Regions from separate parts of the Edwardsiella piscicida genome, predicted to be linked through region 2. Evidence: riboswitches for the same ligand, from Rfam matches in the RefSeq annotation. Region 2 holds a riboswitch; each other region holds the start of a gene.
What was found. A riboswitch is a leader RNA that binds a small molecule or an ion and turns the genes downstream of it on or off. The one in region 2 is predicted to bind thiamine pyrophosphate.
Positions count from the first base shown of each region.

Region 1: another riboswitch for thiamine pyrophosphate. It lies ahead of thiM (hydroxyethylthiazole kinase); the one in region 2 lies ahead of thiB (thiamine ABC transporter substrate binding subunit).
Region 3: another riboswitch for thiamine pyrophosphate. It lies ahead of thiC (phosphomethylpyrimidine synthase ThiC); the one in region 2 lies ahead of thiB (thiamine ABC transporter substrate binding subunit).

Region 1 is NZ_CP090968.1:1,150,143-1,157,788, forward strand. It holds gene dcuC (C4-dicarboxylate transporter DcuC) at 1-214, shown strand, start outside; gene uraH (hydroxyisourate hydrolase) at 324-731, shown strand; TPP riboswitch at 830-926, shown strand; gene thiM (hydroxyethylthiazole kinase) at 961-1,764, shown strand; gene thiD (bifunctional hydroxymethylpyrimidine kinase/phosphomethylpyrimidine kinase) at 1,761-2,576, shown strand; gene L1P05_RS05175 (hypothetical protein) at 2,587-3,456, opposite strand; gene L1P05_RS05180 (inhibitor of vertebrate lysozyme family protein) at 3,671-4,126, shown strand; gene L1P05_RS05185 (DsbA family protein) at 4,251-4,889, shown strand; gene L1P05_RS05190 (LysR substrate-binding domain-containing protein) at 5,809-6,753, shown strand; gene trhP (prephenate-dependent tRNA uridine(34) hydroxylase TrhP) at 7,226-7,646, opposite strand, start outside.
Region 2 is NZ_CP090968.1:670,565-678,210, forward strand. It holds gene thiQ (thiamine ABC transporter ATP-binding protein ThiQ) at 98-811, opposite strand; gene thiP (thiamine/thiamine pyrophosphate ABC transporter permease ThiP) at 808-2,415, opposite strand; gene thiB (thiamine ABC transporter substrate binding subunit) at 2,391-3,386, opposite strand; TPP riboswitch at 3,427-3,526, opposite strand; gene sgrR (HTH-type transcriptional regulator SgrR) at 3,568-5,247, opposite strand; gene L1P05_RS03050 (DASS family sodium-coupled anion symporter) at 5,582-7,054, shown strand; gene L1P05_RS03055 (ABC transporter ATP-binding protein) at 7,097-7,646, opposite strand, start outside.
Region 3 is NZ_CP090968.1:193,573-201,218, reverse strand. It holds gene L1P05_RS00955 (DUF1481 domain-containing protein) at 1-632, opposite strand, end outside; gene hupA (nucleoid-associated protein HU-alpha) at 676-948, opposite strand; gene L1P05_RS00945 (YjaG family protein) at 1,138-1,728, opposite strand; gene nfi (deoxyribonuclease V) at 1,834-2,520, opposite strand; gene hemE (uroporphyrinogen decarboxylase) at 2,535-3,599, opposite strand; gene nudC (NAD(+) diphosphatase) at 3,647-4,420, opposite strand; TPP riboswitch at 4,588-4,703, shown strand; gene thiC (phosphomethylpyrimidine synthase ThiC) at 4,814-6,745, shown strand; gene thiE (thiamine phosphate synthase) at 6,745-7,389, shown strand; gene rpoC (DNA-directed RNA polymerase subunit beta') at 7,501-7,646, opposite strand, start outside.

The sequences.
Region 1 (7,646 bases), 480 kb from region 2:
CGCCTTCCTCAAGGTGGACGTGGTGACGCTGCTGCTGCCGATGCAGATAATGACCAGCTTCGGCCGTACGGTGTCGCCGATTACCCCGGCGATCGTGGCGATTGCCGGCATCGCCGGCGTATCGCCTTTCCTGGTGATTAAGCGTACCGCGATTCCGATGGCGGTCGCGGCGCTGATGAATCTGCTGCTGACCTTTACCCTGCTGCCGCTGTAGCGCGCAGGGTATGGGGTGATTGCGCTGAAAAGATAACGAAAAGTTTAATAAAGCGGGGGACGCATTTTGCTAGGCTGCCGAAGGGATGACATAACATGGGAGCCCAGTGATGAAAAAAATGCTTTTACTTACCGCGATGTTATCTGTAATCGGCGCGGCGGCGCAGGCCGCGCCGGTGGGCACGCTGAGCGTGCATATCCTGAATCAGCAGACGGGAAAACCGGCCCCCGGGGTGGCGGTGATGCTGGAAAGGCAGGATGGCAGCGCGTGGCGTGAGATCGCCCACGCCGCGACGGATAACGACGGCCGCGTCCGCTCGCTGTACCCGGCGGCCGCCGATATGGACCCCGGCGTCTATCGGGTGACCTTTAAAACGGGCGCCTATTTTCATGGTCAGGGGCAGGAGACCTTTTTCCCGGAGGTGCCGGTCTTATTCCAGGTAACGCAGCAGAATGAAAAGCTGCATGTGCCGCTGCTGCTAAGCCAGTATGGCTACGCTACGTACCGCGGCAGCTAACGTCGCCCGCGCGGTGTGCCGCCGCGCATTTACAATCGCCGGCGTGAGTATTATCCTGCCGCTGGATTAACCGTGTGTTAATGACAGTATTTTGATGAACAACTGACTCGGGGTGCCCTTCTACGTGAAGGCTGAGAAATACCCGTATTACCTGATCTGGATAATGCCAGCGTAGGGAAGTCACGGTGTCTGACCGCGCCGCCTTCTTCACGCCGGTGGGAGAGACGCCATGTTGACACAACCCGCCCCCCTGCCTGATGCGCTGTGCGCTCAGGCGCTGATGACCTTACGCCAGCGCGCGCCGCTGGTTCACTGCCTGACCAATGAAGTGGTGCAAAGTCTAACGGCCAACGTGCTGCTGGCGCTGGGCGCAGCCCCGGCGATGGTGGTGCAGGCCGAGGAGGCCCGCCAGTTTGCGGCGCTGGCCGACGCGCTGCTGATCAATATCGGTACGCTGTATGACGCGCGCGCCGACAGTATGCTGGCGGCGATTGAGGCGGCCAACCTAGCAGGAACCCCCTGGGTTCTGGATCCGGTGGCCGTCGGTGCGCTGCGCTACCGCAGTGATTTCGCCCATCGTCTGCTGCACCTGCGCCCGGCGGTGATTCGCGGCAACGCCTCTGAGATCCTGGCGCTGGCCGGCGCCCCCTCGCGCGGACGCGGCGTCGACAGTCAGGATGATGCGCTGGCGGCGCTGCCGGCGGCAGCGGCGCTGGCGCGCGATAGCGGCGCGGTGGTGGCGATCACCGGCGCCAGCGATTACGTGACCGATGGAGATAACAGCTACCGGATCGACGGCGGTGATCCGCTGATGACCCGGGTCGTCGGTACCGGCTGCGCGCTGTCGGCGGTGGCGGCGGCCTTCAGCGTATTGGACGATCGTCTGACGGCGGTAGCCAGCGCCTGTCGGGTGATGGCGCTGGCGGGTCAGCGGGCGGCGGCGCAGGCCAGCGGTCCCGGCAGCTTCACGCCCCATTTCCTGGATGCCCTGTATGGCCTTCAGCCCGCCGTCATCGCGGGGGAGGGGGCATGAGTATGCGCGCAGAACGGATTAATGCCCTGACCATCGCCGGTACCGATCCCAGCGGCGGTGCCGGGATCCAGGCCGATCTCAAAGCCTTTTCCGCGCTGGGCGCCTATGGCACCAGCGTCATCACCGCGCTGGTGGCCCAGAATACCCGCGGCGTACAGTCGGTTTACCCTATCGACACCGGGTTTGTTCGGGCGCAGCTGGACTCCGTGCTGAGCGATGTGCGTATCGACAGCGCGAAAATTGGCATGCTGGCCAGCGCCGATATCGTCGCCTGCGTCGCTCAGACGCTGACGCGCTACCCGCTGCCGTACGTCGTTCTGGATACGGTTATGGTGGCCAAAAGCGGCGATGCGCTGCTGGCGCCGCAGGCCGTCAGCGCGATTCGCGAGCAGCTGCTGCCGCAGGTCTCGCTGATCACCCCCAATCTGCCGGAGGCCGCCGCGCTGCTGGGGTGTTCGATGGCGGAAGATGAGACGGCGATGGTTGCCCAGGGTGAAGCGCTGCTGGCGCTGGGGTGTCAGGCGGTATTGATGAAGGGGGGACACCTGCGGGGCGGGGAGAGCCCCGACTGGCTGCTGACCCGCGACGGCGCCGCCGAGCGCTTTAGCGCGGTGCGCGTGGCGACGCGCCATACTCACGGGACGGGCTGCACCCTGTCCGCGGCGCTGGCGGCGCTGCGCCCGCGCCATGAGGACTGGCGCGCTACCGTTGCCGCCGCGAAGGCGTATCTGCAGGGGGCGCTGATGGCCGCGGACTCCCTGCAGGTGGGACAGGGCATTGGCCCGGTGCACCACTTTTACCGCTGGTGGTAAGAGGCTGGAGTTAGGCGGCGGCGTGCTGCGTCGCTAGCGCATTCAGCGCGGCGAGCCGCTGCAGGTGCTCGGCGTCGAAGCGGTTGAGGGTGAAAAACGGCATTTCAGCGTCCGGGCGCAGCGCCAGGGCCAGCGTCGGTTTATCCGCCTCGCCGGCCAGCCAGCCGATCAGATAGCTGGCCTGACGCTGCGGGCTTTTCCAGCTCAGCAGCAGCGAGGGCCACGGGTTGGATTCGCTGGCGGCCCGAGTGGCGATGAACAGGCCATCGTACCAGCGCCCGGCGTAGTCACCGTCGTGCTCCAAGGTCTGCGGATCGCGCTGTAGCCACTGGTGCAGGCGGCTGACCGCGTCGCAGCTCAGGCTGTTCTCCAGCGCCTGCCACTGCGGATAGCCATGGCTATGCTGCCAGCAGGCGATACCCAGATAGTCATTGATCTCCGCCCACCAGCCCGTCATCTGCTCACGCAGCGTGGTATCGCGTACGGCGCGGTAGGGAACCAGTCGCCGATCGCCGGCGGCCAGATCCTGTAGGGCGACCAGCGGCAGGGTTTTCGGTTTACTGCGTAGGGTGGCCCACAGCAGCAGCTTGGGAATGCGCGGCGTAATGGTCTGCACGCTGAAACGATACGCGTCGCCGACGGAGAGGACTACGCCGCTGGAGGTGCCGCGTTTGTCCTGATAGTTACGGATGATAACCAGCGGATTGAACGCCATCCATCCGGTCAGGTAGCTCTCCTGCGGGCGATCGGCGTGGCCAAAGGCGTCGACCCGCTGGCGGATGGCCGAGCAGTCCAGCGCATCAAGCGCGCCGGCGGTGGCGGCATCGTAGCGCTCGCGCGCGAGGGCGGGCAGCGGGGGAAGGGTAATCATATCGCTCATAGTGGTGGTATCCAGAAAAACGTGGGCGGGCCAAGCTTACCCTAAAGCCCGGCGGCGAGACCGACGCCAAGGCACTTTTCTGCTATAGATCAACTTTTTCCGATTGAGGATAACTGATAAAAATAGTAAATATTTTATTTATGAGCCCGCAGTGGCGTAAATAAATGACGGCGCCGTTCCGCATCGGCGTCGCGACCTCAATGAAGGAGTTACCATGAAAACGATCGTCGGGGCGCTGGCCGCCCTTCTGTTGGCCTACGGCGCACCGGGCATGGCCGACGAGACTATTCCGCCCTCGTTATCCGAGCTGATGGCTCAGCCGTCATATCAGCAGAGCTGGAAACAGGCGCTGCAGGGAGAGAAGGATCTGCCGTCGTGGGTGCGCAGCGGACAGGGTACCTCTGCGCCGCCGCAGACGCTGACCTGGCAGGGCAAGGCGTATCAGGTCGGCATGGTCTGCCAGCCGCACAACTGCGGCAACCGGCAGCTGTTTATCGCCTTCAGCGCCGATCGACGTCAGGCGTGGGCGCTGCGCGTAACGCTGCCGGACAGCGATGCGGCGATGCTGCAGCCTGCCAAGTATGCTCGCTTTCAGTGGCTGGGCAATCCGGACGCCTCCCTGAAAGCGCTGCTGATGCAGCAGGTAACGTCGCAGCCGGATTGGAAATAGCGCGCGTCACGCGTACGCTGCCGCTGTATCAGCGTGTAATCCGGTGTAATTAATCGTAAATCCGTACGGCGTTCACCGTGCGGAATGCTACTCTGCGCACAAGTTGACTTGATACGGTAAAGTGATGATGAAAACGAGACTCTTCCAGGCCGCCGCTGGCCTGCTGGTACTGTGCTCCGTTGCCGCTCAGGCCGCTGGGTATCAGGAAGGAAAACAGTATACCGACATGCCGAAAGCCGTCCCCGGCGCGCCTGCGGTCGTCGAATTTTTCTCTTTCTATTGCCCGCCCTGTAACCAATTTGCCAACGTTTACCGCATCGGTGAGGCGGTAAATGGGGTCCTGCCGCTGGGGGAGAAGGTGGTGAAATACCACGTGAGCTTCCTGGGGCCGCAGGGACCGGCGCTGACGGAGGCGTGGTCTGTCGCGCAGGCCCTCGGCGTGTCGGATAAAGTGGAAAAGCCGCTGTTTGATGCGGTGCAGGTGAAGCGCAGCATTAACTCTCCGGCGGATATCCGCCAGGTATTTATCGACTCCGGCGTTGCGGCGGCAGAGTATGATGCGGCGCTGAACAGTTTTGTCGTGAAATCGCTGACCGCGCGGCAGGAGAATGCGGTGCAGGCCTTCGGCGTGCGCGGCACCCCGTCGTTCTATGTCGCAGGTAAGTACCAGATTAAAAATGATGGAATGCAGGCGACCAGTATCGATGGCTATCGCAGTGAATATGCGGACGTGGTGAAGTTCCTGCTGGCTCAGGGTAAATAACGCGCCCCTCTGCCGATAAACGCCTGGGCTAGCGCCCGGGCGTTTTTTTTGGCACTTGCAACGCCCGTGCGCCAATGGCGCTGGGACCACGGAGCGGAGAGGCGCGACAGGTCGATGCCCGGTCGCATAGCCTTCGCCTTCAGCGTCCCTCTCGTAAGCCGCATTGGCGGTGATCTGCGCGCCGCCGCGTCACTGGCGACAGGGGATGGCGGCATTGCGCCGGTGGTTAGGGAGCGCCTCAGGATCAACCGCGGCGGCGCTAATCGGGCTATATTCATTTGCGGATGCCATGATCATGGCGGCTTATTTCGCCCCGCGTCGAGCTGATATTACGCTCACTGGATGGGATGATTCGGATATGCCTTTTCTATCGCGGGCAAAGAGAGCGTGCCGCGGTAACGGATTAATGGTATGCCGCCGCGTTATTTTTATCAAAATAGCCGATCTTCACGTAGACGCTGCTGCTCTGTATTTTTACCATGCTGCCTATTATTATTAGGATATATCCGTATAGACAACGCAATAATTCTGTTAGTCGACGTGTGCGGAGATCAATATACTCACTGCGTATCTCTGTCCGGGCGCACTGATGCCGAGAGGATTATTTCTCTCGGTCATTATCAACCGCCGGCGCGCGGGCGTTATCTTACGTATTGATCACGCGCTGCGCTGATGTCCGTACGCGCTATTGCGCATCGCATGGGGAGGCTCAATCCATGCGCTATAGTATGCAATTATTAAATAAATAATTGGTGACACATATTTAATATATATGCTTGTCGGTGCTATTTTATCGGAACAGTACGATTTATCTCACTGTTATGGCTGAACCTATTGAGTTATTAGTGTGAATGTATAAGCTGTCCTGAAATGGTCAATATGAAGAATGCCATTTAAAACATAAGGATAGTGTATTTGTATGGAGCGTTCTAATCACAGTAATTTATTGCATTTAAAGGGATTCGATCTCAATCTGCTGACCGTATTTGAGATGGTGTTTTTACACAATAGCGTTAGCCGTGCGGCGGCGGCGATGGGCACCACGCCCTCGGCGGTGAGTCAGTCGCTGCAAAAGCTGCGTCAACACTTTGACGATCCGCTATTTATCCGCGCAGGCAAGGGAATTTCGCCAACGGCGCTGGGGGTCTGCTTGCATGATCAGATCGCTCAGGGGCTGTCGCTGATTGAAAATACCCTCAACGCGACGCTCTCCGCCAAGCAGCGCCGTAAGTTTGTCGTTTTCGCCCCCTGCTGCGTGGCGCTGCAGGTGCTGCCCGCCGCCGTCAGCGCCCTTGAGCGTCTCGGCGCCGGGTATGAGCTGCTGCACTACAGTGGGTATGCGGATTATCATCCGCATACCATTGCAGAGCAGCTGCTGAATTTTCGTAAGGCCGACGTGGTGTTCAGCACGACGCCGGTGACGGCGCATGCGGTGCACTGCCTGCCGTTTGCGAACGAACCGCTGGCGCTCGTATGCCGCGATGGGCATCCGCGCCTCGGGGAGGCGTGCAGCGAGGTGCAGCTGAGCGGAGAACGGTTTGTGATCCTGCAGCGTGCTCATAGCGACGGGGATCGCTTTGCATTTCTGCACGGCGGTCGGGTGGTGCTGCGTTCGGACTCCTTTATCTCGATTCTGGGGGCGGTCAGCCACAGCGATCTGCTGACGGTTTTGCCGCGGGAGGTCGCGCTGCGCTACGGCTCCGCCTTTAATCTGCGGGTGGTGGAGACGGCCTTTGCGATCCCGCCGATCCCCCTCTATCTCACCTATAACAAGCGTTCCCTGCGCAACCCCGAGTTCCGTAATCTGCTTGACGTGCTGACGGACACCGCCTCCCTGAGGAGCATGGTGCCGCTGACGGCGTGAACCGATATGATCGCCTATCGCTGCGCCGCTTCGCGCCGCGATGAGGTGCCTGCTCCGCCGGCTTATTTTTAGCTGAACGGATTCAGTTATTCCTGATTATTTCTATGCTGCGGGATAAATAAGTAATTAGTAACGATTGTCTTTTGAGTTTGATAGATGTGAAATATCGATGAATATATTTCGTTACGGTATGACGATAATAGTGAGCTCGGCGTATCGGCGATTCATGCTAATATTTTTGTTTAAAATCATCTAGTTATAATTTCATTGTTAGGGTGGGATTATTCTTTGCAAAAAAGAAAACCAGCCCAAGGGAGATTGGGCCGGCAAGGAGGTGGTTCCTAGTATTGCTATTTCGTTATTGCTTTTTGTGTGGCAATAATAACCATGACGACGTCACTTTAGTGTGATCGTCATCGGGTATTATCAAAAAAATAAAAAAAGCCGGAATTAATCCGGCTGGGGCAGAACATTATTGAGCGTGAGGATTGCGGGTGCTGACGCCCGCGCCCTGTAGGTTACGCATGAGCAGGGCATAGGCCAGATCGATCTCCGCCGGTAGCGGAATATAGACCGTATGTCCGTTGCCCGGCGCGACGTCGGTCGGCTGGCCCTGCTTGTCGCGCAGATCGTCCAGGGTGAACTGAATATTGCCCTGCGGCGTCATCAGCTCCAGGCTATCGCCGCGGGAAAATTTGTTTTTCACCAGCACTTCAGCATAGCCATCGCGGCGCTCGCCGCTGAGCTCGCCGACGAACTGCTGGCGATCGGAGACGGAGTAGCCGTAGTCATAGTTCTGCTGATCTTCGTGGACGTGGCGACGCAGGAAACCTTCGGTATAGCCGCGGTGCGCCAGTGACTCCAGGGTGGTCAGCAGGCTGGGATCGAAAGGC
Region 2 (7,646 bases):
GGTGGTAAGGCCGCGATTCGTGCGGCGTTCCGCGACGCGCCGCACACCGTCGGGTTATTGTGCAGGGGATGGCGTTCGCTGTCCAACGCCGGGCGAGCTATTCGGCCTGCTCTGGCACCTTGCGTCCCAGCAGACGCGCCGCCGCGACCGACCCGGTCAGTAGGGCGGCGGTGGGGCCGTCGTATGCGATATGGCCATCGTCAATCACCAGGGTACGCGGTGCGATGCGCGCCGCATCGTCCAGGTTGTGCGATACCATCAGCAGGGTCAGCTGTCGCTGACGGCAGACATCATCCAGCAGCGTGAGCATTTCGGCCCGCAGGGCGGGATCCAGGGCAGAGAAGGGCTCATCCAGCAGCAAAATCGGCTGACGGCGCAGCAGGCAGCGCGCCAGCGCGGCCCGCTGACGTTGGCCGCCGGAGAGCTGGCCGGGGAGCCGCGGCAGGTAGTCGTGAATACCGACCAGTTCGGCGATATCCGCGAGCCGACGGCGCTGGTCGTCGTCAAGCCGCAGTCCGGGATCCAGCCCCAGCCCCAGATTTTGGGCGATGGTCAAGTGGGCGAACAGGTTATGCTCCTGGAACAGCATCGATACCGGGCGCTGAGACGGGGGTGCGCAGCGGCAATCGATGCTGTTGAGGTACAGATCGCCGCTGCTCGGCGCCAAAAATCCAGCGATGAGGCTCAATAGGGTACTTTTCCCTGCGCCGCTTGGCCCCAGGATGGCGATGCGCTCGCCGGCGGCGGCGTGCAGGCTAAAGCTCAGGGTCTGTTGCTGATAGCGGTAGAGCAGATTATCCAGGCGGATCATGGCGATTTTCTCCCGGCGGGCAGACGCTCCAGCAGGCTGAAGAGGGTCAGACAAAACAGCAGCAGCAGCAGGGCGGTGACTGCGCCGTCGGCGCTGCGATAGGCGCCGAGCTGTTGATAAAGGTAAAAGGGTAGGGTGCGGAACTGTTCGCTACCAAACAGGGCGACGACGCCAAAATCACCCAGCGAGAGGACGCAGGCAAAGGCCAGCGCCTGCGCCAGCGGGCGACGCAGCGCGCGCAGCTCAATCCAGCGCAGGCGATTGAGACCGCCGATGCGCAGCGACAGACACAGCGGATCATAGCGTTCGGCCAGATCGCGCATGGGGTATTCGAGTACCTTCATCGCGTAGGGGATCGCCATCAGCGCGTTGGTCACCATCACTAATAGCCCTGGCGATGTGGGCAGGCCGATCGTGGCGTTGAGCAGCAGGAAAAAACCGGTCGCCAGCACGATTCCCGGCATGGCCAGGATCAGCATGCCGCACAGCTCCATTCCCTGCGCACGCCAGCGCTGGCCGCGCAGGCTCAGCTCGCGGCTGCTCCACAGCAGCATCATGGTCAGCGTGACCGCCAGCGCGCCGGCGCCCAGCGCGATATACAGCGAGGTTCCCAGAGCCTGCCACAGGGCCGGCTGCCGCAGGACGCTGCCGAGCGCCTGGTTGAGTCCATCGACGATCACCGCCAGCAGCGGCGGCAGCAGCAGCAGTAGGGCGAGGCCTATTGTCAGCGTATCGCTGAGCTTTAGCCGCAGCGAGTCGCGCGTATCGCGCCACCGCATACGCCGGGTGTGTCCGACCGGCAGGATGCCGGAAAGCCGCTGGCTGAGCAGCACCAGGCCGAGGCAGCATCCCAGCTGTAGCAGGGCTAGCTGAGCGGCGCGCGCCGGGTCATAGTCGTAGCTGAGCGCCTGATAGATGGCCAGCTCGATGGTGGTGGCCTGGGGCCCGCTGCCCAGCGAGAGCACCGTGGCAAAGCTGGAGAAGCACAGCATGAAGATCAGCGCCCCGGCGGGCGGCAGCTGGCGGCGCAGGTAAGGCCATTCGACGAAGCGCAGGATCTGGCGGGGCGACATGCCCAGCTGGGCGGCGAGCTGACGCTGTTCAACCGGGATAGACTCCAGCGCCTGCAGCAGCAGGCGGGTGGCCAGCGGCAGGTTGAAGAACACATGGGCCAGCAGGATCCCCTGCAGCCCGTAGGGGCTGAAGCGGTAGTCAATGCCCAGCGTCTGGCACAGTAGCGCCAGCCATCCCTGGCGACCATACACGCTCAGCAGCCCGAAGACGGCCACCAGCACCGGCAGCACCAGGGTCATGGCGCACAGGCGCAGCAGTAGCGTCCGCCCGGGAAAGCGGCGGCGGAACAGCGCGATGGCCAGCGCGATGGCCGGCAGCAGCGACAGCAGCGTCGAGAGCAGCGCCTGCCAGAAGCTGAAGCGAACGACATGCCACAGATAGCCATCCCGCCACAGCGCTGCTGGCGCGGCGGCGGGGGCGCTATACCACAGCGCGCCGAACGCCAGCAGGGCGATCCCCAGCAGCAGCGAGGCGGCCAGCGCGCCCGGCCATAGCCAGCGGGGGATCAGCGGCTCAGGGCGCTTTGCCATGCGCGGATCCACTCAGCTCGGTGCTGTGCGACGTCGTCGGCGGTAAAGCTGAGCGTCTTCTGCGGCTTGGGCAGGGCGGCGAAGGCCGGCGGTAGCGCCACCGCTGTCGTCGGATACATCCAGTTGCCGGTCGGGATGGCATTTTGGAACGCCGGGGTGGTAATGAACTGCATAAACTGGTGCGCCAGCGCCGGCTGGGGGCTGTGCTTCAGTACGCCGGCGACCTCGACCTGCAAGTAGTGGCCTTCGTCAAACATCGCCGCGGCATAGCGATCGCTGTGCTCTTCGATCTGGTGGTAGGCCGGCGAGGTGGTATAGCTGAGGACCATGTCCGCTTCGCCTTTGAGGAACAGGCCATAGGCTTCGCTCCACCCTTTGGTGACGGTGACGGTCTTTTGCGCCAGCTTCTGCCAGGCGGCTGGCGCCTGATCCCCGTAGACCTTCTGCATCCATAGCAGCAGGCCAAGCCCCGGGGTGCTGGTGCGCGGGTCCTGATAGATGACGCGCCACTTTTCCGGGCCCTCAACCAGCTGTTTCAGGCTGGTCGGCGGATTGTTAACTCGCTGGCGGTCATAGACAAAGGCGAAATAACCGTAGTCATAGGGGACAAAGTTGGCGTCGTGCCAGCCGCCGGGGATCTGCAGTCCGCGGGTGTCCGTCTGGCTGGGGCTGAATAGCCCGCTGTGCCGGGCGGCGGTCAGCAGGTTGTTATCCAGCCCCAGCACGACGTCGGCCGGGCTGTTTTTCCCCTCCATCCGCAGGCGGTTAAGGATGGCGACGCCGTCCTCCAGCGGGACCAGCTTGAGCTCACAGTGGCAGGATTGTTCGAAGGCCTGCTTGATCTTGGGCCCGGGTCCCCAGTCGGCGGCGAAAGAGTCATAGGTGTAGACGGTCAGAACGGGCTTGTCGGCCGCCTGCGCCAGCAGCGAGGCCGTCAGTAGGGCCAGAGTCGAAAACAGTTTTTTTAACACTTTGCACTCCCTTGGTGGCGGTGGCAAAGGTCTTTGAGCAGCAGCGGGCTCTCTCAAATCCCTCCGCCGGTATTAACCGGATCAGGTTCGACGGGTATGCTCTCAGCCCGACGATCCGCCGGGCACCCCGTTGAGACGGCGCTTATTGTAAAGAGCGCGTGCGTGATTAGAAAGACGTTTGTTAACGGGAGGCGGCCGGAGGATGCTCCGGCGGGGCAAACCAGGCCGACTTGAAGTCAAACCAGCCCAGCGTATTCATGCGCACCCCGCGCATGCTGTGCTGGCCGTGCAGCTTGAGCCAGTGGTGAAACAGCGGATGCAGCTGATGTCGCTGCACTAGCTGCTGACTCCACTCCGCCACCGGCAGACGCTGCTCACGCCAGCGGCAGGCCTCGCTGGCCAGATCCAGCCCGGTGCAATGGCTCAGCAGCGGCAGTTCGTACAGCATGGCAAAAATGGAGAACTCCAGCGGTAGATAAAAGTTGGCGCTGCCCAGCCACAGATCGCTCTCGGCGGCGCCGTCGTGCCAGCGGGTATAGTCGATCTCCTGCATTTCCAGCGTGACGCCGTGCGTCGCCAGCAGCGGCTGTAGCGCCTGATAGAGGGCGTGGAACTCCGAATGCTCGCTGTAGAAGGTGATTCGCAGGTGAGTCAGCTGCGGGGGCTTAGGGCGATCGCTGAGCATCTTATTGTGGTGCCAGCGCGGCAGCAGGCCGTAGGCGGGAGACCAGTAGCGCTGGTGCAGGTGGCTGGCGTTGTTCAATAGGGCGATGGGATTGATCGTCTGACACAGCCAGGCGCGCACCGCCGGATCGTGCATCTGTGCGCTGCGCTGGTCGAACAGCATAAAATAGCAGCCCTCCTCCAGGCGACTCTCCAGCTCGTCACCGCCGCTGCCGTCGGCCTGCAGCTGCACGCCGGCGTGAACCAGCGCCTCGGAGATTTCCGGCAGTACCCAGATATTGACCTCATCGATCAGCGCCCGGTAGCCAAAGTAGCCGTCAAAGGCGCGGATCTTCAGCTGGCTTTGCGTATTGCGAACGACCTGATAGGGGCCGGTGCCGACGGGGAGACGGGCAAAGTCGCGCATCTCCTGCCACTCCTGCGGCAGGATCATGGCCGGGACGCTGCCGAGCAGCCAGGGGAGCCAGGCATCCTCCGCCAGCAGATGGATATCGATGACGTGCGGGGTGGGGGAGGCGACCTGCGCGATATGGCGGAACAGCGGCAGCGTGCGCAGGCGCTCCAGCGAGGCGATCACGTCGGTCATCGTCAGCTCGCGCCCGTGGTGAAAGTGGATCGCCGGGCGCAGATAGAAACGCCAGTGCAGCGGGGTCAGCGGCTGCCAGTGGTGGGCCAGATCCGATTCCAGTTCCCCGTTTTCCTCATTTATGCGGGTGAGGCCGCTGAAGATCTGTCGGGCCAGATGGGTCTCCGAGCGGCGTAGCGGCGAGGCGGGCTGTAGCCCGAGCAGCGGGCGGTAATAGAGGATTCGCAGGATATGGCGCCCCTGGCGGAAGCTACGCCCCAGCTGCGCCAGCAGCATCTGGCGCGCGCTGTCGCGATCGCCGACCAGCTGCACCAGCTGCTCAAAGTGATCCTGCTCCATCAGCTCTTCGGCGCGCAGCTGCTGCACCTCAAGGGCGCTACAGAGAAAGGCGAGGCGCGAACGTTTTCCACGTCCGCTGACGGCCTGCCAGCTCAGCCAGCCTTGCTGCTGCATGGCGTTGAGCAGGGTACGAACGTGGCGACGTGAGCAGTTTAGCGCCGCGGCCAACTCGGCCAGCGTGGTATCACAGCCGTTGCCCTGACAGTGCTGCCACAGGCGAATAAATTGATGCTGCAGGCGCGGGGTAGCCATAAATGGGGATCTCTTGTCTGAAAGGCATCTATTTTTCTTTCCCTATATTACGCAGATACTGTCGGCAGATGAAAGAGGGTATCTCTCCGACATCGAAGAGTGTTTCTGAGTAAAGGTGCTTTTCACCGGCCAGCGATCGTCGATCGCTGGCTTTTTTCTGTTTTCAGTCGGTTGCGGTGGGAAAACAGGGTACTCTGTGGCGGCGTTGATGTGATAGCGCCAGCGCGGTGCTTCGGCTACGGCGTCGGCGTTCGCGCAGCGCGCGCGACCTGCGCCGGGCCGACGCGGCGTGGGCGGATTCCCACAGAGTAAGAGAAGAAAAGGATGGCACCCTATGGATAAACTGACGCCGTTAAAGCCCCTGCCCGCCCTGATTGCGCTGGCGATTACCCTGACCCTCTGGTTTATTATCCCGGCGCCGGCCGGCGTGAGCGCCAATGCCTGGCAGCTTCTGGCGCTGTTCGTGGGCACCATTGCCGCCATTATCGGTAAAGCGCTACCCATCGGCGCGGTTTCGGTGGTGGCGATTGCGCTGGTGGCCCTGACCGGGGTGACCGCACCCGGAAAACCGGCGGCGGCGCTGAACGACGCCCTGAGCGGCTTTTCCAACGCCCTGATCTGGCTTATCGGCATTTCAATCATGGTCTCGCAAAGCCTGAACAAAACCGGGCTGGGGGAGCGGATCGGCTACTGGTTTATCGCGCTGTGCGGCAAACGCACGCTGGGGATCGCCTATGGCCTGGCGCTGGCAGAGACCTCGCTGGCGCCGGTGACGCCGAGCAACACCGCCCGCGGCGGCGGGATCATTCACCCGATCATGCGCTCGATCGCCGATAGTTTTGGCTCGCATCCGCAGCCGGGATCAACGGAGAAAATCGGCCGCTATTTGTCGCTGGTCAACTACAACATCAACCCGATCACCTCGGCGATGTTCATCACGGCAACGGCACCCAACCCATTGATTGTCAACCTTATCGCGAAAGGCACCGGCCATGAGTTTGAGCTGACCTGGGGTGCCTGGGCGCTGGCAGCGCTGTTGCCAGCGCTACTCTCACTGCTGTTGATGCCGCTGGTGGTCTACTGGCTTTATCCGCCGCAGATCCGCCATACCCCGGATGCCCCGCGCTTTGCCCGCGAACGCCTACGGGCGCTGGGGCCGATTTCTCTGGCAGAGAAGATCACGCTGGCGGTATTCCTGCTGTTGTTAGTGCTGTGGGCGGATATTCCGGCCTGGCTATTGGGCGATGGCTGGTCGGTCAATGCCACCACGGCGGCCTTTATCGGCCTGGCTATTCTGCTGTGCAGCGGGGTGCTCAGCTGGGATGACCTGCTGAAGTGCAAAGGGGCGTGGGATACGGTGATGTGGTTCGCCGCGCTGGTGATGATGGCGACCTTCCTCGGCAAGCTGGGGCTGATAGCCTGGCTTTCCCAGAGCGTTAGCGCGCTGATCGATGGCATGGGGATGCACTGGGTCGGCGGTATGCTGCTGCTGACGCTGGTGTATGTCTACGCGCACTACTTCTTTGCCAGCACCACGGCACACATCACCGCCATGTTTGCCGCCTTCTTTGCCGCCGGCCTCGCGCTGGGCGTGCCGCCGGCGCTGTTTGCGCTGGTGCTGGCCTTCTCCTCCTCGCTGATGATGTCGCTGACCCACTACGGCACCGGCACCGCGCCGATTATCTTTGGCTCCGGCTATGTCACGCTCGGGGAGTGGTGGAAGACCGGGTTTATCCTCAGCGCCGTGAACCTGGCGCTGTGGCTCAGCGTCGGCAGCCTGTGGTGGCACTGGCTGGGCTATTGGTGATGCGGTGGCCGTCGCCGGTCTGCGACGGGCGGCGTTGCCATACTAGTCGCTGCCGATAAAACCGCCGGTCTGGTGAGCCCACAGCCGGGCATAGATGCCGTTTTGCCGCAGCAGCTCCCGATGGCTGCCCTGAGCGACTATCCGCCCGTGGTCCATGACGATAAGGCGATCCATGGCGGCGATAGTCGAGAGGCGGTGCGCGATGGCGATCACCGTTTTTCCGGCCATCATCTGCGCCAGATTGTCCTGAATGGCGGCCTCGGCTTCGGAGTCGAGCGCGGAGGTCGCCTCGTCCATGATGAGAATGGGCGCATCCTTGAGCAAGACCCGGGCGATGGCGATACGCTGGCGCTGTCCACCGGACAGCTTGACCCCGCGCTCGCCGACCTGGGTGTCATAACCGCGCTGGCCCGTATCGTCAGCCAGTTGGCAAATAAAGTCATGCGCCTCCGCCCGCCGGCAGGCCGCGATCATCTCCGCCTCGCTGGCCTGCGGATTGCCATACAGCAGGTTTTCGCGGATTGAGCGGTGCAGCAGGGCGGTATCCTGGGTGATCATGCCTATCTGTCGGCGCAAAGAGGTCTGCGTAACC
Region 3 (7,646 bases), 480 kb from region 2:
TTAGCAACCTGCAGTAGCTGTGCCCCCTCCGGAGCCGACAGCCAGGCCACCCATAGCGGACCACGGCTATTGGCCTCTCGCCGCGCCAGCTGTGCCGCCTGCCAGCCGGAGAGCGGCAGCGGCGCGACCTGACCATCGCAGCGCGTAAATATTCCCCCCTGCCAACGCCCCTGAATGAGGTTAACCCCACCGGCTGCCAGCGTCGTCGCCATCTCCTGCGCATGACGGGCCTGGTACTGGGCTTTAGCGACCTCGTCGCTCCCCGGCATCTCCTTGCTCCCGTTGCGCAGGCGCTGCATATAGCTCAGCGAACCCTGCATATCGAAGCGCAGCTGCAGCACATCGTCGTTACCCTGCCCCGTCTGCTGCCGGATCTGGTACAGATGTCCATCGCGGTAGGTATAGCGATCGATCTGCGTCTCGGTGCCATCCAGCGGGGTGAATACCCGCATCATCGCCTGGGGCTGATGCCCTGCCCCCTCCAGACGCCAGAGTCGAACGATCCCACCGTCCGCGATATAGCCCGTCGCGGTAAACGGCGCAACCGGCGCCGTGGAATGGCAGCCGGTCAGCAGCAGTGCGACCGGCAGCAGCCCACGTACCCGACGGCACATAGACAAAAGGGGCGTCATCGCCCCCTCAACTACATATTCTGCGCTTACCACGCGTGGCTTATTACTTAACCGCGTCTTTCAATGCCTTGCCAGAAACGAACGCCGGTACGTTGGCGGCGGCAATTTTGATCTCGTTGCCGGTCTGCGGGTTACGGCCAGTGCGCTCGTTACGATGATTCACTTTAAAAGTACCGAAACCAACCAATTGTACAGCATCGCCTGCTTTCAGAGACTCAGTAATGGCAGCCAGGGTAGACTCCAGAGCGGCTTTCGCCTGGGTCTTAGACAGATCGGCCTTGTCTGCAATTACATCAATCAGCTGAGTCTTATTCATAAGTTATCCTTACAGTGTGTTTATCGTTTGCAAAGCATCGAGTGCGACGGATATGCCGATTGACAGCACTCTCCTGCATACACGCACCGATAGCCACTTCTTTTACGCCCCCCAAATGTAGAACAAGCGGGGGGCGAATGTGAAGCCTTATAGGGCGACAAATCAGGTGTTAAATCACGTTTTGCCGTCTTATTGCGCTAATTCAATACCAATATTGCTCACACCTGCCTCACGCAGGTCTGCACGCAGCCCTTTTATCAGTTCCAGATCGCGCTCTTCCGCTTCGCTCAGCAGGCGATAAATCTCCCACTGAATGTCTAATTCATCCTGGATTGCCGGTAATGCCTTCAGTTCGTCGTCGCTCATTTCACGCCCAGACTGCGTCATTTCCAGCATGGAAACGGTATACAGAGAGGTTTCGCTCACGGCAATGGCGTGCGCCAGCATCTCGCCGCCCAGCTGCGCGTGCAGGATCTCACTCAGCGCAACGCAGGCATCGATCGCCGGATAGACGCCGTACATATCGTAGGCATCAGCATCGGGGATCGCCGCCTCTAACTTCTCCAACTGGCTGTCGAAGTTAATTTTGACGTCTTTAACCGTCAAAAGCTCCCAGACCAGATCCAGAATACGGCGATACACCGCCGCCTCGCCAAAGGCGCTCTGCTGGCAAAAAGCCTGGTAGTTGGGGTACATCCGCTCAGTAAGGCAAGCCATAAAGGTCAGCTGTTGCCAGCTTTCCAACTTTTCCAGACGTTTATGAATGGGATTACGCAGCATGCTGAAGTCTCTCTCGATTATCTGCGGCGCAGTCTAACCGAATTGCGGGAAAAACCCTACGGCTGCGCCTGATTATAGGAATCTTTATCCATCGCCCGTTTATATTCATTCCACCTGAACCGCCGATCGCGGCTGAGCAGACTGCCAACGCAGAAAGGCCGGCCGTCGCGAGGCGATGGCATCGGCCCAGCGGGTCGGCTCTGGGAGACGGTATCCGCGCAGGCAGCGCTGTACCCACGCCAGTGCGCTGTCCGTACTCACGCGATGGCCGCCGGAGATAAACAGCGGATTACAGCGAGCCTTGCTACGCAGCACCCAGCCAAGCTGCTCGCCCCCATCCATGAGCGCCACCGTCGACCCCGGCGTCTCATCCAGCGGCGCAAACTGCCCGCATAGACGCCGTTTGGCAACCCCGATGGTGGGCACATCGACCAGCAGGCCAAAATGGCTGGCGATCCCAAGGCGACGCGGGTGGGCGATCCCGTGACCGTCCACCATCACCAGCTGGGGGCGATGCCGTAGCTGCCCCCACGACTGCAGCAGGGCCGGATACTCACGAAACGAGAGAAAGCCGGGAATATAGGGCATCTGGGTCTCAATGCGGGCGACCTGATACTCCACCAGCGTCAGCTCGGGGTAGCACAGTACGGCCAGCGCGGCGCGGGTCACCGCGCCATCCTGCTCAAACCCCACGTCGGCGCCGGCGATCAATACCGGGGCCTCCCAGCGATCCGCCCGCTCCACCTGTACAGCCCGGGCCCGCTGCTCACTGCGTAACGCCTGCAAATCCATCGGTTAATGTCCCATCAGCGATGATAAGGTACAGACAGTCGGTGCACCGCATCGACAAACACGCCGGCGTGCTCGGGAGGGACATCCGGATGAATGCCGTGACCCAGATTACACACGTGTCCCTCGCCCTGGCCAAAGCCGGCCAGGATCGTCGCGACCTCTTGCTCAATGCGCGCCGGCGGCGCATACAGCAGCGAAGGATCCATATTGCCCTGCAGCGCCACCCGATCGCCAACCCGGCGGCGGGCGTCCGCAATATCGCAGGTCCAGTCCAGTCCCAGAGCATCGCAGCCCGTATCAGCCATCGCCTCCAGCCACTGCCCCCCGCCCTTGGTAAACAGGGTCACCGGCACCCGGCGGCCTTCGCTCTCGCGCTGTAGGCCATCGACAATCTGGTGCATGTAGCGCAAAGAGAACTCGCGATAGTCGCGCCCGGTCAGCACGCCTCCCCAGGTATCAAAGATCATGACCGCCTGCGCCCCGGCGCGGATCTGCGCATTCAGATACAGAATGACGCTTTGCGCCAGCTTATCCAGCAGCAGATGCAGCGCCGCCGGATCGGAGTACATCATCTTCTTGATTTTAGTAAAGGCCTTGCTGCTGCCGCCCTCTACCATATAGGTCGCCAGCGTCCAGGGGCTGCCGGAGAAGCCGATCAGCGGCACGTCGCCGCGCAGATCGCGACGAATGGTACGCACCGCGTCCATAACATAGCCCAGTTCCTGTTCAGGATCGGGGATCGGGAGCCGTTGGATATCGGCGTGACAGGTCACCGGATGGGTAAAACGCGGCCCCTCGCCGGCCTCGAAATAGAGGCCCAGCCCCATGGCATCTGGCACGGTCAGTATGTCAGAAAACAGAATAGCCGCATCCAGCGGGAAACGACGCAGCGGCTGCAGCGTCACCTCGCAGGCCAGCTCGGCATTTTTACACAGGGCGATAAAGTTACCGGCCTGCGCGCGGGTGGCGTTGTACTCCGGCAGATAGCGCCCCGCCTGACGCATCATCCATACCGGGGTCACATCGACCGGCTGGCGCAGCAGCGCGCGCAGGTAGCGATCGTTTTTCAGTTCGGTCATCCTTCGGCTCCCATTATTATTTGATGGCATTGTAACATGCGGTCTGCTTATTCATGCTGCGCCCGGCACAGCGCGACGGTGTCTTCGATCAGACGGCGGGCTACGGTGCCGGCCGGGGGGAGCTGCGGCAAACGATCATAGCGATACCAATCGGCCTCCTGCAGCTCTTTAGGATCGTGGCACAGGTCGCCGGCGGCATAGTCGGCCAGAAAGGCCATCATCAGCGAATGGGGAAACGGCCACGGCTGCGAGGTCACGTAGCGCAGGTTCTTCACCTGCAGTCGGCTCTCCTCAAAAATCTCCCGCGCCGCCGCCTGCTCCAGGGTCTCCCCCACTTCGACAAAGCCCGCCAATACGGTATAGATTCCGTTACGGTGGCGATTATGCCGCGCCAGCAGAATGTGATCATCACGGCGAATGGCAACGATGATGCAGGGGGCGATCTGTGGGTAATAGCGCTGCTGACAATGAGCGCATAGACGCGCCCACTCCTGCTGGCTCGCGTGCATCGGGTGCCCGCAGGAGCCGCAGAAACGGTGGGACTGAAAAAACTCCGCCAGCTGCACGCCGCGCCCGGCCAGCTGAAACAGGCCGCGATCGGCATCGATCAGCTGGCGAACCGACGTCATGTCCTGCGGATACGTCAGACACAGCAGCCATACCGGCATGCCTTGCCACTCACCGATGCGATACGCCGTCTCGCCGACCAAATGCCACTGAGCGGCGCTACCGTAGGGCAGCTCGCCCTCCGGCAGCCAGATACGTCCCCGATCGCTGACCACCCACCAGCCGCTATCGCTGTCACTCAATTGCTGTGCCACTGTCACCGTATAAACCCCTTACGCTCGATGGACGCGCCCGGCTTCCCCCGCGCAGGCAGCGCGCATCAAGTCTACGTCATTACTAAACATATTATTAACAATGCTTGCAGTTTCGCAGGCCGCTCCTTACACTGGCTCCCGCATCGTAGGCGCAGCCTGCGCTGCGCGCTATCTTGTCGGAGTGCCTAGCTGATACGCCGTATCACAGGCTGAGACCGTTGATTCGGGATCCGCGGAACCTGATTGGGCTAATACCCACGAAGGGAACAAGAGTAATTATCACGCTGAACCGGGCTCAGGCCCTTTTGAAACGTTCACCACTATTCATTACTCCTCTCCGAGCTCCAGACAAGCAATTTTTCCCTGTAACACCGTTGATGGCAGGAATTTGCTATGTCTACCCTTACTCACCGCGACGCGCCGCGTCGCCAGCGCCGGGCCCAGGCTCAGGCCTTTATCGATAATCTCCAGGCGCAAGCCTATCCCAGCTCCCAACGCATCTACCTGCAGGGCTCGCGAGCGGATATCCGCGTCCCCCTGCGCGAAATTAGCTTAAGTCCAACCCTGATCGGCGGAACGCCAGAGCAGCCGCAGTGGCGTGATAATGAAGCGATTGCGGTGTATGACACCTCCGGCGCCTATGGCGATCCGCAGGCGGAGATCGATCTACGCCGCGGACTGCCGGCCATACGCAGCGCCTGGATCGCGGAGCGCAACGACAGCGAGATCCTGCCGGGGCGCAGCTCAGACTATACTCGCCGCCGCCAGGCCGATCGGGATCTGGAGACGCTGCGTTTTGAACAGCGCTCATCCGCGCGGCGCGCGCGACCGGGACATCGCGTCACGCAGCTATACTATGCCAGACAGGGTATCATCACCCCAGAGATGGAGTTTATCGCGCTGCGTGAAAATATGGGGCGCGAGCGCATTCGCAGTGCCGTCTTACGTCAGCAGCACCCGGGGATCGCCTTCGGCGCCCACCTGCCGGACAATATCACGCCAGCGTTTGTCCGGGACGAGGTCGCCGCCGGGCGCGCCATCATTCCGGCCAACATTAACCACCCCGAGTCAGAGCCCATGATTATCGGGCGTAACTTTCTGGTAAAGGTCAATGCGAACATCGGCAGCTCATCTGTCACCTCCTCGATAGAGGAAGAGGTCGAAAAGCTGGTGTGGGCCACCCGCTGGGGCGCCGATACCGTGATGGATCTCTCTACCGGCCGCTATATTCACGAGACGCGCGAGTGGATCCTCCGCAACAGCCCGGTGCCTATCGGTACCGTCCCCATCTACCAGGCGCTGGAGAAGGTCAACGGCATCGCCGAGAACCTTGACTGGCCGCTGGTCCGGGATACGCTGTTAGAACAGGCGGAGCAGGGCGTGGACTATTTCACCCTGCACGCGGGCCTGCTGCTGCGCTTCATTCCGATGACCGCCGAGCGCCTGACCGGCATCGTATCGCGCGGCGGCGCCATCATGGCCAAATGGTGCCTGTCGCACCACCAGGAGAACTTCCTCTATACGCACTTCCGCGAGATCTGCGAGATCTGTAGCGCCTATGACATCGCGCTGTCACTCGGCGACGGCCTGCGGCCCGGATCGATCCAGGATGCCAACGATCCGGCACAGTTCGCCGAGCTGCATACCCTTGGCGAGCTGACCCGAATCGCCTGGGAATACGATGTGCAGGTGATGATCGAAGGTCCGGGCCACGTCCCCATGCACATGATTCAGCGAAATATGGAGGAGGAGCTCAGCCACTGCCACGAGGCTCCCTTCTATACGCTGGGGCCGTTAACGACCGACATCGCCCCCGGCTACGACCATTTCACCTCCGGCATCGGCGCCGCCATGATCGGCTGGTTCGGCTGCGCGATGCTGTGCTATGTCACGCCCAAGGAGCATCTGGGGCTGCCCGATAAGGATGACGTCAAGCAGGGACTCATCACCTATAAGATCGCGGCCCACGCCGCCGATCTGGCCAAGGGACATCCCGGCGCACAGATTCGCGATAACGCCATGTCCAAGGCCCGCTTCGAATTCCGCTGGGAGGATCAGTTCAATCTGGCGCTCGATCCGGTGACGGCGCGCGCCTATCACGATGCCACCCTACCGCAGGCATCCGGCAAGCTCGCTCACTTCTGCTCGATGTGCGGGCCAAAGTTCTGCTCCATGAAGATCTCTCGAGAGGTTCGTGAGCACGCCGCGCGCCAGCAGGCGGCCGACCCCGGCATGGCACAAATGGCGCAGCAGTTCCGAGATCAGGGCGGCGAAATCTATCTGGCGGACGTCACCGACAGCGCACCGTCGCGTAAGGAGTCGTAATGCGTCAGCCTCTCTTTGCTCCGGTTCCGACGCGCCTGGGGCTGTATCCGGTCGTCGACAGCGTTGAATGGATCGAGCGCCTTCTGCGCGCCGGAGTTCGCACCCTGCAGCTACGCATCAAAGATTGTCGCGAGGATCAGATCGGCGATGAGCTTGCCCAGGCGATTGCCCTAGGGCACCACTATCAGGCACGGCTGTTTATCAATGACTACTGGCGCCAGGCGATCCGCCTCGGCGCCTACGGCGTACACCTGGGCCAGGAGGATCTTGATCGGGCTGATCTGGCCGCCATTCGCCGCGCCGGGCTGCGCCTGGGCCTCTCCACGCACGACGATGCCGAGATGGATCGCGCGCTCGCAGCAGGGCCCTCCTACGTTGCGCTCGGCCACGTCTTTCCCACCGACAGCAAACAGATGGCGACGGCGCCACAGGGACTGAGCGACCTGCGGCGCCAGGTGGCGCGCCTGGGCACCTATCCCAGCGTCGCCATCGGCGGGATCAGCATCGCCCGCGTCCCGGATGTTCTGGCCTGCGGCGTTGGCAGCATCGCGCTGGTCAGCGCCATTACCCGGGCGCCGGACTGGCTGGCGGCGACCGATACCCTGCTGCAGCTGATCGAGGGACGGCACGCAAACGACGCCTAACGTCCCACAGCCCCTCCCCCGCCTCACCGACGCCCCCAGCGTCGCAGGGGGGTAAATAGGCAAAAAAAAACCGCTCCGAAGAGCGGTTTTTCATGCTGTTACACGGACGAGTTATTCGTCATTGCCACCCAGCAGACCGGCGTTCAGCAGCTCGGCCAAGTTGGCGCTGGCTTCTTCCGCGCTCACCTGCGGGGCGCTAGAGGTATCGGCAGCGCGACGGCGCATGCGATCCTGGTGGTAGGCATAACCCGTACCCG